DNA from 3 places in the Rhizobium sp. 10N427 genome. Region 3 is predicted to be linked to each of the others. Evidence: riboswitches for the same ligand, from Rfam matches in the RefSeq annotation. Region 3 holds a riboswitch; each other region holds the start of a gene.
The links. Region 3 has a riboswitch for cobalamin ahead of nrdH (glutaredoxin-like protein NrdH). Riboswitches for the same ligand answer to the same signal wherever they lie in the genome.
Positions count from the first base shown of each region.

Region 1: it holds a riboswitch for cobalamin, as region 3 does, so the genes downstream of both, AC1DIJ_RS22570 (ABC transporter substrate-binding protein) here and nrdH (glutaredoxin-like protein NrdH) in region 3, are expected to answer to the same signal.
Region 2: it holds a riboswitch for cobalamin, as region 3 does, so the genes downstream of both, cobU (bifunctional adenosylcobinamide kinase/adenosylcobinamide-phosphate guanylyltransferase) here and nrdH (glutaredoxin-like protein NrdH) in region 3, are expected to answer to the same signal.

Region 1 covers NZ_JBFTID010000012.1:114,644-119,525, reverse strand. The annotation lists gene AC1DIJ_RS22580 (GntR family transcriptional regulator) at 1-407, opposite strand, end outside; gene AC1DIJ_RS22575 (GntR family transcriptional regulator) at 447-1,133, opposite strand; cobalamin riboswitch at 1,294-1,549, shown strand; gene AC1DIJ_RS22570 (ABC transporter substrate-binding protein) at 1,715-2,731, shown strand; gene AC1DIJ_RS22565 (FecCD family ABC transporter permease) at 2,728-3,768, shown strand; gene AC1DIJ_RS22560 (ABC transporter ATP-binding protein) at 3,765-4,529, shown strand; partial or broken gene AC1DIJ_RS22555 (hypothetical protein) at 4,665-4,882, shown strand, end outside.
Region 2 covers NZ_JBFTID010000002.1:102,339-107,220, reverse strand. The annotation lists gene AC1DIJ_RS04970 (cobyric acid synthase) at 1-399, shown strand, start outside; gene AC1DIJ_RS04965 (chloride channel protein) at 396-2,186, opposite strand; cobalamin riboswitch at 2,409-2,799, shown strand; gene cobU (bifunctional adenosylcobinamide kinase/adenosylcobinamide-phosphate guanylyltransferase) at 3,124-3,636, shown strand; gene cobW (cobalamin biosynthesis protein CobW) at 3,642-4,688, shown strand; gene cobN (cobaltochelatase subunit CobN) at 4,692-4,882, shown strand, end outside.
Region 3 covers NZ_JBFTID010000001.1:439,181-444,062, reverse strand. The annotation lists gene metE (5-methyltetrahydropteroyltriglutamate--homocysteine S-methyltransferase) at 1-1,105, shown strand, start outside; cobalamin riboswitch at 1,256-1,479, shown strand; gene nrdH (glutaredoxin-like protein NrdH) at 1,732-1,953, shown strand; gene nrdI (class Ib ribonucleoside-diphosphate reductase assembly flavoprotein NrdI) at 1,966-2,376, shown strand; gene nrdE (class 1b ribonucleoside-diphosphate reductase subunit alpha) at 2,346-4,505, shown strand; gene nrdF (class 1b ribonucleoside-diphosphate reductase subunit beta) at 4,699-4,882, shown strand, end outside.

The DNA.
Region 1 (4,882 bases), on a different contig from region 3:
TCGATCGTGCGCGAGGCGTCGCCGGCAAGCAGCCTCTTTTCGGCGGCCGCAAGCTTGTGGTGCGCGGCGACGATGCGCCCTTCCCATTCGAGATTCCCCGCGGCAAATGACAGGCCGATGGCATGGGTCTCCAGCACAGTGCGAAGATCGGCGAGTTCCTCCAACTCCTTGAGCGAAGCGGGGCTGACTTCGAAGCCGCGCTGGCCTTCGGCGAGCACCAGGTTTTCGGTGGTCAGGCGGCTCAGGATCTCGCGCAGCGACGACACACTGATCGAATAGTGCTCCTTGGCCTGCTCCAGCTTGATCTTCGCACCCGGCGCCAATGTCCCGGAGATGATATCCTGACGAATTTGCCGGGAGACGACGTCGCTGACAGTCTCGGAATGTTCACCGGTCACTTTGAGCATTGATTCCTCTACGTCCCGCACCATCGTGCGTGGAATACATTATCCTGCCGATAGGCGAATGGTCGCCAGTGAACCCTTGCTCAGCGCATGCTCGACGCCCTGCTGAATATGCCGCTGCAATATTCTCTTCGCCGTCGTGATGTCGCGCTGAAGAGCGGCCTCCAGCAGTTGCTTGTGCTCTTCTTCCGCAACGCCGCCGCGATAGGACAATGCCACCATCTGATATCGCAGATATTTGTCGAACACCGCCGAATGTGTTTCCATCAGCAGGCGCGATCCGCAGGCCGAGATCAGAGCCTGGTGAAACTCCCAGTCGTAGCGCTTCCAGTCTTCCGCCCTACTGGTATCGCCCGAGGCCATCACCTCTTCCATGCGCGCCAGCTTGTAATGGGCCGAGACCAGCCGCGCTTCCCATTCGACATCGCCCTGTTCGAAGGCCTGCTCCAGCGCGTGCTCCTCGAGAAGCAGACGCAGCGCTGCGGTCTCTCTCAGGTCGGCGACCGAAACACGCGCGACTTCGAAGCCGCGCTGCCCCTCGGCAACGACGAGGCCTTCCGATGTCAGGCGGTTGAGAATCTCTCTCAGTGTGCTGACGCTGGTTTGGTAGGCGATTCTCAGATTTTCAAGCTTGAGCTTCTGCCCCGGAGAAAGCCGCCCGAAAATGATATCCGCCCTTATTTGCCGATAGCCGCTCTCTGCGACGGTCTCGTTTGAGATTTCGTTCAACGGCCATTACCTCTGATATTCCCATTTTCTTCATATATAACGGAATAAGTATGCCGTATTCAACAAGCGAAAACGCGATTGGCGGCCGTTCTGCGGGTACTGAACCCTGATTGCCGAACCAGGGTGGCGCGCTGCGCGTCTTGACGGCCGGGATATTAGCGTCGTAACTGCATCCGACGGTTCCCGGAGGAAGTCTCCGACGGGATTAATAGGGAACACGGTGCGGACGACCCAAAAGGGACCAAGACCGTGGCTGCCCCCGCAACTGTAAGCGGATTGCCGATCATCACGGGAGACCAGCCTGCTGGATGTCTCCCTTGGGCCGCAAGGCCATGCCACTGCGATGTTATCGCGGGAAGGCAGATGAGAGGCGAATATTCGCGAGCCAGGAGACCTGCCGTCAAACACGATCCAATCAGCCGGGCGGGGATGCCTGGAAAGGAACAGACATGTTTGACCTGACCCTTCGCCGATACATGGCCTCCATCCGCCTCGATTGGGCTTTCCGCGTCCGCGCTGCGTGAGCAGTCACGCCGTGTTCCGCGGCGTCGTGCTGCCCGCTTCTCCTAAATCGAGGTCCCATGCGCCAGATTATCGCCACGCTCACATTTGCCCTCGGCCTGACCGGCTTCGCCGGTACAAGCCTTGCCGCCACGCAGTATCCTCTGACCCTCAACAACTGCGGGCAGCAGGTCACGTTCAAGAAGGCGCCTGAGAAGATCGTCTCGATCGGCCAGGGGATGACCGAAGTCCTGTTCTCGCTTGGTCTTGCCGGCAAGGTCGCCGGTACCGCCGTCTGGGTCGGGCCGGTCCTGCCGCAATATGCCGATGCAAATAGCAAGATCAAAAGGCTCGCCGACAACGATCCAAGCTTCGAGGCCGTCGTCGGTCAGGAACCCGATCTGGTCGCCGCCGAATTCGAATGGCATGTCGGTGCGCAAGGCTCTGTCGGCAAGCGCGAGCAATTCGCCGATCTCGGCATCAATACCTACATCGCGCCTGCCGACTGCGTCGCCAAGATCAATGCCGATGGCGGTGATGGCGTTCGCAAGGAGCTGTTCACGATGGACCTGATCTATCAGGAGATCGCGGAGCTCTCCGAAATTTTCGACGTCAAGGATCGCGGCGATGCCCTGATCGCCGATCTGAAGAAGCGTGAGGCTGCAGCCGTTGCCTCGATCTCGGGTGCCTCGGGCAAGAACCTGCCCGTTGTCTTCTGGTTCTCCAGCAAAGAGGTCAAGGGCGACGCCTTCATCGCCGGCAAGAACAGCGCTCCGGCCTATATTCTCAAGACGGTCGGCGCGAAGAATGTCGTCACGACCGAAGAGGAATGGCCGTTGGTCGGCTGGGAAACGATTGCCCAGGCAAATCCTGCCGTCATCGTCCTCGCGACCATGGACCGCCGCCGCTATGCCGCCGATGATCCGAAGGTAAAGATCGATTTCCTGGAGAGTGATCCGGTTACCAAGGAACTCGAGGCCGTCAAGAACAAGCATTTCGTGATGATGGACGCCCAGTCGATGAACCCGACGATCCGCACGATCGACGGCATCGAAACGCTGGCAAACGGCATCAAGACCTTCGGCCTTACGCAGTGAAAGTTGCCGCTTCCTGGCAACGCCGGTGGTGGGCGCTCGTTGCGCTCACCGCCGCCGCCGTTCTCCTCCTTGGCGTCATGATCAGCCTTGCCGTCTCGATCGGCGAGATTGCGATCCCAGTTGCGACAACCGCCAAGGCGGTTTCGAACCGGCTGTTTGGAACGGCGTTCGAACTCAGCCGCATCCACGAAGGCGTCATCTGGGACTACCGGCTCAGCCGCGCTTTGGCGGCGGCCAGTGCGGGCGCTTCTCTCGCCCTCTGCGGTGCCATCCTCCAGGCGCTTCTTCGCAACCCGCTCGCCGAACCTTACGTGCTCGGCATTTCCGCCGGCGCCTCGACCGGGGCCGTCTGTGTCATGATCCTCGGACTCGGCTATGGCGTTCTTTCGTTGTCGGGTGGTGCCTTTATCGGTGCGGTGGTGGCCTTCCTGCTTGTCGGCATTCTTGCGACAGGCACCGGGGGCTCCAGCGAACGGATCATTCTCTGCGGGGTTGCCGGCTCGCAGCTCTTCAATGCGCTCACCTCCTATATCGTCACGACATCCGCAAATGCGGAACAGGCGCGCGGCGTGCTGTTCTGGCTCCTGGGGTCGATGAGCGGCGTCCGCTGGCCCGATGTCTATCTGTCGGTGCCGATCGCGATCGCCGGCTTCGCCGCCTGCCAGTTCCACGCCCGCGCGCTCGATGCATTTGCCTTCGGTTCGGATGCCGCCGCATCGCTCGGCGTTGCCGTGCGGCGGGTGCAGATCGTTCTTTTCGGCATCACCGCGATCATGACTGCGGCCGTCGTCAGCATGGTCGGTTCTATCGGGTTTGTCGGCCTCGTCATCCCGCATGCCGCCCGCTTCATCGTTGGCCCGTCCCACAGCCGTCTCCTACCGGCCACGGCGCTCGGCGGTGCGATCTTCATGGTCGGGGCCGATATCGTTTCCCGGATCATCATCACGCAACAGATCTTGCCGATCGGTGTGGTCACCGCGCTTTTCGGCGCCCCAGCTTTCGCGATCATCCTCTATCGCGTCGGGAGAAGTGCATGAGCATCTCCATCGATACCGTGTCCTATTCGGCCGGCGACACCTTAATCATCGATGGCATCACGCTATCGGTGACCCCAGGTAAGGTGCTTGGTCTGCTGGGCCCGAACGGCTCGGGAAAGTCCAGCCTGCTGCGGCTAATCTGCCGCCTGCGCCGCGTCGATAGCGGCGTTATCCGTCTCGGCGAGGACGACGTCGCCATCCTCTCTAGAGCCAGTCTCGCCCGGCGCGTTGCTCTCGTCGAGCAGCAATCGGCAACCGATACGCCGCTGACCGTGCGTGACGTCGTCCAGCTCGGGCGCACGCCGCATCGCGGCCTGCTTTCTGCCTGGGATGCGGGAGATGATGCGGCCGTCGACATGGCCCTGGAGCGGGTCGACATGAAACACCGCGCCGGACAGATATGGCAGACACTTTCCGGCGGGGAGCGTCAGCGCGTCCATATCGCGAGAGCTCTGGCTCAGACGCCGACCGAGCTCCTGCTCGACGAACCGACAAACCACCTCGATATCCAGCACCAGCTCGAAATTCTATCCCTCGTGTCGAAACTCGGGACGACCTGCATCATTGCCATGCATGATCTCAATCTCGCAGCGATGTTCTGCGACAGCCTCGCCGTGCTGCAGAAGGGTAAAGTGGTTGCATTAGGAACCACATGGGAGGTTTTGAACGAAGATCTGATTGCCCGCGTCTTTGGCGTCCGGGCGTATGTCGAGCAATCGGCGGTGCACGGCCGCTACAACATTCAATATGCGATAGACTGAAGATGGCCTTGAGCCGCTGCCTGAGGTTCATGGAGAATTGCCGGCGCGCGCAATTGGGAGTGTTGCGCCAGTTTGCCGGGATGGCATTTCACTGGAAGTTCGCTACAGTAGATCCCGATGAACTGGAGCATGGTCATGACCGAACGTCGTCAGCTTCCTCTGCATCCCGTCTCAACGGGTGCCGCGGCAGCCTGGATTGCCATGACAGCGGGCTCCAGCGTCGTCCTTAGTCTCTATTTCGCATGCGTCACGCCCTTCGTTGCGCTGTCGGCGGTTTCCGCCATGGCGCTTCCGCGGCAAATGGCGATCTATGCGGTTCTGCTCGCATGGCTGGGCAACCAGGTGGTGGGTTA
Region 2 (4,882 bases), on a different contig from region 3:
ACGGCGGAGGTTGACGGGCTCGGCCTGCTCGACGTCGAAACCGTCATGGCGCCGGAGAAGACCGTTCGCAACAGCCATGCTGTTTCTGCCGAATATGGTACGCCGCTGTCAGGCTATCAGATCCATCTCGGCGTGACCGAGGGGGCGGATTGCAGCCGGCCGTCGGCCGTGGTGGACGGTGCCGCGGATGGTGCCGTATCTGCGGATGGACATATCGTCGGCACTTATCTTCACGGCCTGTTTTCCGCCGATGCCTATCGCAGCCGGTTGCTTCAGAGTTTCGGCCTTCACGGCGAAAGGCGCAATTACGCAGAAAGCGTCGATCGGGCGCTGGATGCTGTTGCGGCCGAACTGGAGGCGCATCTCGACCGTGACTGGCTCAAACGGCTGCTTGGCTAGATTTCCCCGGACATTTCGCGGCGCCGCCGGTCGAGCTCTTCGCTGTAGCGGCGCAGCGTGTGGCTTTCGCTGAGCTGGCCGACGACCTTGCGCTCGATCAGATTGTTCAGCACGGCGAGCGCTTCGCTCTCGCTCTTGTCGAAGATGGCGGCTGCCTGCTTGGCATTCATCTGCGGCTGCAGGAAATCGTTCTTGTAGCGCACGAAGCTCTCCAGCCCCTTGCCCTCGTCGTCGGTGGCGATCGGGTTGGCGTGGATTTCCGGCACTAGCACCAGACCGGCATATTTGCCTGAGTCATCGACAAGGATGACGCGTTGCGTGGCGCCGGCGGGAAAGGCCTTCTTGAACTCTTCGACAGTGGTTGCGGCATTGGCGGTCTTGACGTCGGCGCGCATCAGCTTGTCGACCGTCAGATTGCGGATCCAGCCGACATCGTGGGCGCTGCGGATGCTTTCGCCGCGCAGGTGGAAACGCCAGGTGGCGAAGGAGTAGCCGAAGGTGGTGCGCACGACGAGCGAGGACGTGATCACTGCGGCGAGCACCAATACGGTGATCGGGAAGTCGCCGGTGATTTCGAGCGCCAGAAAAGTCATCGTCAGCGGTCCGCCGATGATGGCGACGGCGAGTGAACTCATGCCGACGACGGCGTAGACTTCGGGTGTCAGCGAGGCATGCGCAAAGAACGGCGCGGAATAGGCAAAGAGCTTGCCGAGAAGCGCGCCCATGAACAGCGAGGCGAAGAACAGACCGCCCCTGAAGCCGGAGCCGATCGACACCGCGGATGCAAGCGACTTCAACAGCAGGATGCCGACGAGCGTCGGGATCGCCACCTGATGCGCCAGGTTGAGATGCAGGGCGCCGTGACCTGCCGAAAGCACCTGTGGAGAGATGGTGGCCAGCAGGCCGACGACGATGCCGCCGAGCGCCGGGCGTACCGGCGTCGGTACCGAACTCTTGCGGGCAAGTTCCTCGACAAAGGAAACGCCCTGCATGATCAGGATGCCGGCACCGGCGCAGCAGGCGCCAAGCAGAATGGCCGGCACATAATCGGCCGGCACCACAGTGCCGAATCTGCCGACGTCGATGGTGAAATCGTTGCCTGCGAGCAGCCGTGCCACCAGCGTCGAGAGCAGGGCAGAGACGACGACAGGTGTCAACGAGACGATGGTGTAGGTGCCGATGATCAGCTCGAACGCGTAGAAGGCGCCGGTTAGCGGGGCATTGAAGGCGGCGGCGATGGCGCCCGCCGCACCACAGCCGACGAGGACGCGCAAATCGGCGCGGCGCAGCTGCAGCTTGAGCCCCAGCTTCGAGGCCAGGCCCGCCGCCAGCTGCGTATAGCCGGCCTCGAGCCCGACCGATGCGCCGAAGCCATTGGAGATCAGGTTCTGGATGGCGACGATGATGCTGTCGGTCAGCGAGAGGCGGCCACCATGCAGCGCATTGGCCTCGATCGGGTCGACCATCGGCTTCTTGCGTGTCCTGCTGAGGATGAAGAGCAGCAAGCCGAGAAGCATGCCGCCGCAGACCGGTGCCAGGAGCAGCAGCAGCTTGTTGCTGATATCGGAGGAGCTGAGACGATCGACATCGCTGATGCCGAAGATCAGGCTGTGCATCTCCCGGGAGATCAGGCTCATGCCGGTGACCGCGCAGCCGGAGATGACGCCGACCGCGCCACCGGCGAAAACCATGCCCATTTCGTTCTGGCGCGCCAGCGCACGCAGCCGCGCCAAATCGAATTTGAGATGGCGCCGCGTCAGGCGGCCGATATCGGTTTTCGTGAGCATGATGACAGAACTAGGCGACGGGGAGCAGGATCAAGGAAGCGCGCGTTGTGCGCCGCATGATTTCGCGAGCAATTGCAGCAAAAGCGAGGCGACGGCAAGTGAAATTTGCACGTAAGTCAATGAATTTAATAGACTATCTGTTTGGTAGACTCAGTCGTGTTAAGACGGGGCATTTTCCATCGTGCCGGGCTCGATTGACTTCGCACTGCCGCACGCCTAACGATGAAATCAATAACGGATGGTTCCGGAGCGGTGATTGCCGCCCTGGATGAAAAGGGAATGTGACGGGGCGGACCCAAACCGGGCGTCTTCATCACAGCCGACCCCGCGACTGTAGAGCGGTCAGGGTCTTCCATCCGGTGCACCGGCACCACTGCCTGATCGCCGCATTCCGCGGCAGGGCGGTGGCTCAAGGACACCGGAAAAGCCACTGGAATGCATCGTGATCAGCAGGGGCTGGACGCCTCCATTTCTACGAATCGTCCGCCTTTTCACGAGAATGCAGCCGGGAAGGCGAGGAAGATCCGCTGGCACGATCAGGGATGGCCTTGCGCCATCCCTGTCGGGGCCTCGAACCGCGAGCCAGGAGACCTGCCAACCGTGCCGGGCGAAGAGCCCACCCAAGGGCAATCCTGTCCGCTGCCAGCACGGAGGTTGTCATGGCTGAAACGAATAGTTCGGTGCTGTTTTCAGCACGATGGAAGGGCGAGGCGCCTCGGTCTTCTGGCGTGGCGCAGGCTCCCATCTCTGCCCTCATTCCTGTGCTTGTCACAGGAATCCATTCGCCGCGCGTCTGCGCGGCGGAGAGACTTCTCCTCCAAAGCACCAGAGTCATTCACGGCGCGGACGCGCCGTGGCTGGATTCCTGTGACGAGCACAGGAATGAGGGACGTGGGTGTGGCGGACGCCAATACGCTGATGCCGGAGCCATCCTCACATGAGCAGCACCACCTTCGTGCTCGGCGGCGCCCGTTCGGGAAAATCCCGTTTCGCAGAGCAGCTGATCGCCGATAGCGGCCTCGAGCGCCACTATATCGCCACCGGGCGGGCCTGGGATGACGAGATGCGGGCGCGGATTGCCGCTCACAGGGACGATCGCGGGCCATCCTGGACGACGCATGAGGAGCCGCTGCAGCTTGTCGAATGCCTGTCGGCCATCGACGGTGAGGGGCGGGCGATCCTTGTCGATTGCCTGACGCTCTGGGTCACCAATCTGATGATGGGGGAGCGGGACATGGCGGCGGAATCGGCTGCCCTTGCAGCCTGGCTGCCGAAGGCCAGGGCTCGGATCGTGCTTGTTTCCAATGAAGTCGGCCTCGGGATCGTGCCCGAGAACCGGATGGCGCGGGATTTCCGCGATCATGCGGGGCGGCTGCACCAGATGATCGCGGCCGCTGCCGCGGACGTGTATTTTATCGCGGCCGGACTGCCGCTGAAAATGAAGGGTTGAAATTTATGAACCAGAAGATTCCTGCAACCGTGATCACCGGCTTTCTCGGCGCGGGCAAGACGACGATGATCCGCAACCTACTTTCCAACACCGGCGGCAAGAAGATCGCGCTGATCATCAATGAATTCGGCGATCTCGGCGTCGATGGCGACGTGCTGAAGGGCTGCGGCGCGGAGAACTGCACCGAGGATGATATCATCGAGCTCACCAACGGCTGCATCTGCTGCACCGTTGCCGACGATTTCATCCCGACGATGACCAAGCTGCTCGAGCGCGAGCAGCGCCCTGATCATATCGTCATCGAGACATCGGGCCTGGCGCTGCCGCAGCCGCTGGTCGCCGCCTTCAACTGGCCCGATATCCGCAGCGAAGTCACCGTCGATGGCGTGATCACCGTCGTCGATAGCGCAGCCGTTGCCGCCGGACGTTTCGCCGACGATCACGATGCCGTCGATGCGCGCCGCGCCGAAGACGAGTCGCTCGATCACGAGAGCCCGATCGAGGAGCTGTTCGAGGATCAGCTGACCTGCGCCGATCTGATTGTGCTCAACAAGACGGACTTGCTGGATGCCGCAGGCATTATCCGCGTCCGTGACGAAGTGGCGTCGCGCATTTCGCGGAAGCCTGCGCTGATCGAGGCGAAGAACGGCGACGTTCCGGCAAGCGTCTTGCTCGGCCTCGGCGTGGGTACCGAGGAAGATATTGCCAACCGTAAGTCCCATCACGAGCTGGAGCATGAGGACGGCACGCCGCATGACCATGACGAGTTCGACAGCTTCGTCGTCGAGCTCGGCGCGATTGCCGATACCGCCGGTTTCATCGAGAAGCTGAAGGGCGTGATTGCAGAGCACGACGTGCTGCGCCTGAAGGGCTTTGCCGCAGTTGAGGGCAAGCCGATGCGCCTGCAGATCCAGGCTGTCGGCAGCCGTATCGACCAGTATTTCGACCGTGCCTGGGCTACCGGCGAAACGCGCGGCACGCGTCTCGTCGTTATCGGCCTGCATGACATGGATGAAGCGGCCGTGCGCAAGGCCATCGAGGCACTCGTCTGATCCATGCATCTGCTTCTCGCCCAGAAAGGAACAATTAGCGACGGTGACGAGGCCATCGATCTTGGCCAGTCGCCCGGCGATATCCTGTTCCTGTCTGCGGCGGATACGGAGCTTGCGGCCATCGCCGCCGCCCACGGACAGGGCGGCGGTTCACCGCTGACGCTTCGTCTTGCCAGCCTGATGAGCCTCAAGCA
Region 3 (4,882 bases):
CAGGCAGCGGATTGCAGCGATCGACGAGACCATGAAGCGCCGCAAGGCCGGCTTCGCCGAGCGCAAGGCGATCCAGCAGACGGATATCCGCTTGCCGCTGTTCCCAACGACGACGATCGGGTCCTTCCCGCAGACGTCTGAAGTCCGCAAGGCGCGTTCGGCACATGCGAAGGGAACGCTCAGCAATGCGGACTATGAGGCTTTCCTGCGCAAAGAGACCGAAGCAGCCATCCGCTGGCAGGAGGAAATCGGCCTTGATGTGCTCGTCCATGGCGAGTTCGAGCGCAACGACATGGTGCAGTATTTTGGCGAGCAGCTGTCGGGCTTTGCCTTCACGCAGCATGCGTGGGTACAGAGCTATGGCTCGCGCTATGTCCGTCCGCCGATCATCTTCGGCGATATCGCGCGGCCGAAGCCGATGACGACTGGCTGGTGGCAATATGCCCAGTCTCTGACGGACCGGCCGGTCAAGGGTATGCTGACTGGACCGGTGACGATCCTCAATTGGTCCTTCGTGCGCGACGATATCGCCCGAAGCGAATCATGCCGGCAGATCGCGCTGGCGATTCGCGACGAGGTCGGTGATCTCGAAAAGGCGGGTGCCAGGATGATCCAGATCGACGAGGCAGCACTTCGGGAAGGCTTGCCGCTGCGGCGCTCGCAGTGGAAGACCTATCTCGACTGGGCCGTCGAAAGCTTCCGCCTGTGCTCGACCGGTGTCGGCAACGCGACACAGATCCACACGCATATGTGCTATTCGGAGTTTAACGACATCATCGATGCGATCGCCGCCATGGATGCGGACGTGATCTCGATCGAGACATCGCGTTCGAAGATGGAGCTGCTGGAGGCATTCCGCAGCTTCGACTATCCGAACGAGATCGGCCCGGGTGTCTACGACATCCACTCGCCGCGCGTTCCCGATATTGCCGATATGACCGGTCTGCTTCTTTTGGCGCGCGAGCGGCTTGGCGATTCGCAGCTCTGGATCAATCCGGATTGCGGCTTGAAGACCCGCAAATGGGAGGAAGTGAAGCCGGCGCTAGTCAATATGGTGGCGGCGGCGCGGTCTTTGCGCGAACGCGTTGCCACGGCAACGGCCTGATCGTCATCGTATTCGAGGAGCCGGCTTTTGCCGGCTTCTCTTTTCCACAGCCAATCCGCATTAATCTTCCGTTATCCACATCACATTCATTTTTTCGGCTTGCGGCACCCGAAACATGAACCATCCATTGACGTACAAATAGACTCGCGTACTATATCTAGTGTTCGAGGTTCCCTCGATTCGCAAGAATCGCGGGCTAAGACGGGAATTCGGTGAGATCTGCCGCAAGGTGGAGCAATGCCGGAGCTGCCCCCGCAACTGTAAGCGGCGAGCATCTGTCCCATTTCGGGTCACTGGGTCATGAAGACCTGGGAAGACCGGGATGAATGTGATGATCCGCAAGCCAGGAGACCTGCCTTGAGCGAAAACGTCCACGGGCGGGGTGTCCGGCTGGCGAGCGATGAGATGTGGGCATGATGCCGCTCTTCGCTTCCTCCGGTGTGTCCCGCATGAGCCACTTCGGGGTGAAGTCTTATGTCTTTGAGTTTCAGATCATACCGGCGCGAATGACGGGCTGCTGACGCCCGGCAACCGGCAACGGCTGTCTTCCTTTTCGATCTTCCCAAGCGCGGACATCGGCGGATGTCCGAACGATATCCCATGCCTTCTAGTCACGAGGTTTTCCCATGAGCATCACCGTCTACAGCAAGCCCGCCTGCGTTCAATGCACCGCAACCACCCGCGCGCTCGATCGCCAGGGCATCGACTACACGATCATCGACGTTTCCACCGATAGCGCCGCTTATGATCTGGTGCAGGGTCTCGGCTACCGCCAGGTTCCCGTCGTCATCGCCGGCGAGCAGCATTGGGCTGGCTTCCGCCCCGACATGATCAGCGCGCTCGCCTGAGCGGCGGCTGCGATGGGCGAGATCGTCTATTTTTCCAGCCGGTCGGAAAACACCCATCGCTTCGTCGAAAAGCTTGGCCTTCCCGCCCGGCGCATCCCCATCACTGGCGCGACGCTCGAAGCTGTCTCGCCCTACGTGTTGATCCTCCCGACTTATAGCGGCGAGGGCGGCAAGGGAGCCGTGCCCAAGCAGGTGATCCGTTTCCTGAACGATGCGGCAAACCGTTCGAACCTCCGCGGCGTGATTGCCGCGGGCAACAGCAACTTCGGCGAGACCTTCGGGCTCGCCGGCGACATCATCGCGAAGAAATGCCAGGTGCCGTACCTCTACAGGTTCGAACTCTTGGGTACGGCTGATGATGTTGCCAACGTCAAACACGGATTGGAACGATTTTGGACACGGCAGTTCTCGAGCGCCCTGTAAAGGCGCAGGCCGCGGAAACAGGGCTGGATTACCACGCGCTGAACGCGATGCTGAACCTCTATGACGAGGACGGCAAGATCCAGCTGGACAAGGACCGGCAGGCGGCGAAGCAGTATTTCCTGCAGCACGTCAACCAGAACACCGTGTTCTTCCATAATCTCCGGGAGAAGCTCGATTACCTCGTGACTGAGGGCTATTACGAGCAGGAGGTGCTGGATCAGTATTCGTTCAATTTCGTGCGCGATCTCTTCGATCACGCCTATGACAAGAAATTCCGGTTCCCGACCTTCCTCGGCGCCTTCAAATACTACACCAGCTACACGCTGAAGACCTTTGACGGAAAGCGCTATCTGGAGCGCTACGAAGACCGCATCTGCATGGTGGCACTTGCCTTGGCGCAGGGCAACGAGGCCTTAGCGCGCGACATGGTCGATGAGATCATCTCCGGCCGCTTCCAGCCGGCGACGCCGACCTTCCTCAATGCCGGCAAGAAGCAGCGCGGCGAGCTGGTCTCCTGCTTCCTGATGCGCGTTGAAGACAATATGGAATCGATCGGCCGCTCGATCAATTCGGCGCTGCAGTTGTCAAAGCGGGGCGGTGGCGTGGCACTGTCGCTGACCAACATTCGCGAAATGGGCGCGCCGATCAAGCATATCGAGAACCAGTCGTCGGGCATCATCCCGGTGATGAAGCTGCTCGAGGATGCCTTCTCCTATGCCAACCAGCTCGGCGCGCGCCAGGGGGCCGGTGCCGTCTATCTCAACGCTCACCACCCCGACATCATGCGCTTCCTCGATACCAAACGCGAAAATGCCGATGAGAAGATCCGCATCAAGACGCTGTCGCTGGGTGTCGTCATTCCTGACATCACCTTCGAGCTCGCCAAGAACAACGAGGACATGTACCTGTTCTCGCCCTATGACGTGGAACGCGTCTACGGCGTGCCGTTCACCGAGATCTCGGTGACCGAAAAATACCGCGAGATGGTGGCCGACAGCCGCATCAAGAAGAAGAAGATCAAGGCCCGCGATTTCTTCCAGATCGTCGCCGAGATCCAGTTCGAAAGCGGCTATCCCTACATCATGTTCGAGGACACGGTGAATAAGGCGAACCCGATCGCCGGACGCATCACCATGAGCAATCTGTGCTCCGAGATCCTGCAGGTCAGCGAAGCCAGCGAGTATAACGACGACCTGTCCTACAAGGTGATGGGCAAGGACATTTCCTGCAATCTCGGCTCGCTGAATATCGCTGCCGCCATGGACTCATCCGATTTCGGCAAGACGATCGAAACATCGATCCGGGCGCTGACGGCAGTTTCCGACATGAGCCACATCTCTTCGGTCCCTTCGATCGAGAAGGGCAACGACGAGAGCCACGCGATCGGCCTCGGTCAGATGAACCTGCACGGCTATCTGGCCCGCGAGCGGATCCAGTACGGCTCCGAAGAGGGCGTCGATTTCACCAACATCTACTTCTACACGGTGACCTATCACGCCATCCGCGCCTCGAACCGTCTCGCCGTCGAGCGCGGTCAGAGCTTCAAGGGCTTCGAGAATTCGAAATACGCCTCGGGCGAATATTTCGACAAGTATACCGAAACCGAGTGGAAACCGGCTACGCAGACGGTTGCCGACCTGTTCAGCAATGCCGGTATCGAAATTCCCACCCAGGAAGATTGGCTGGCACTGAAGAAGGCCGTCATGGAGGGCGGGCTCTATAACCAGAACCTGCAGGCGGTGCCGCCGACGGGGTCGATCTCCTACATCAATCACTCGACGTCATCGATCCATCCGATCGTCTCCAAGATCGAGATCCGCAAGGAAGGCAAGATCGGCCGCGTCTACTATCCCGCCGCCTTCATGACCAACGACAATCTCGACTATTACCAGGACGCCTATGAGATCGGGCCGGAGAAGATCATCGACACCTATGCGGCTGCTACCCAGCATGTCGATCAGGGCCTGTCGCTGACACTGTTCTTCCGCGACACGGCGACGACGCGCGATATCAACAAGGCGCAGATCTATGCCTGGAAGAAGGGCATCAAGACCATCTACTACATCCGCCTGCGCCAGATGGCGCTGGAGGGTACGCAGGTGGAGGGATGTGTGTCGTGTACGCTGTGAGTTTTAGCTGCTGACGTTTGAGTAAGCGGCCCCCTCACCCTAGCCCTCTCCCCGAGGGGAGAGGGGATGTAGAGCGATACGCCGCCGCGGTTTCCCTTCTCCCCTCGGGGAGAAGGTGCCGGCAGGTCAGGCGCAACTCGTTGCACCGGGGATGAGGGGGCTACCAGATGAATTCGGTCCAAAGGACACACCCATGAACATGCACGCCAAGCCCGTATCCCGCGTCCGCGCCATCAACTGGAACCGCATCGAGGACGACAAGGACCTCGAAGTCTGGAACCGCCTGACCGGCAATTTCTGGCTGCCGGAAAAGGTGCCGCTGTCGAACGACATTCCCTCCTGGGCGACGCTGAAACCGGAAGAGCAGCAACTGACGA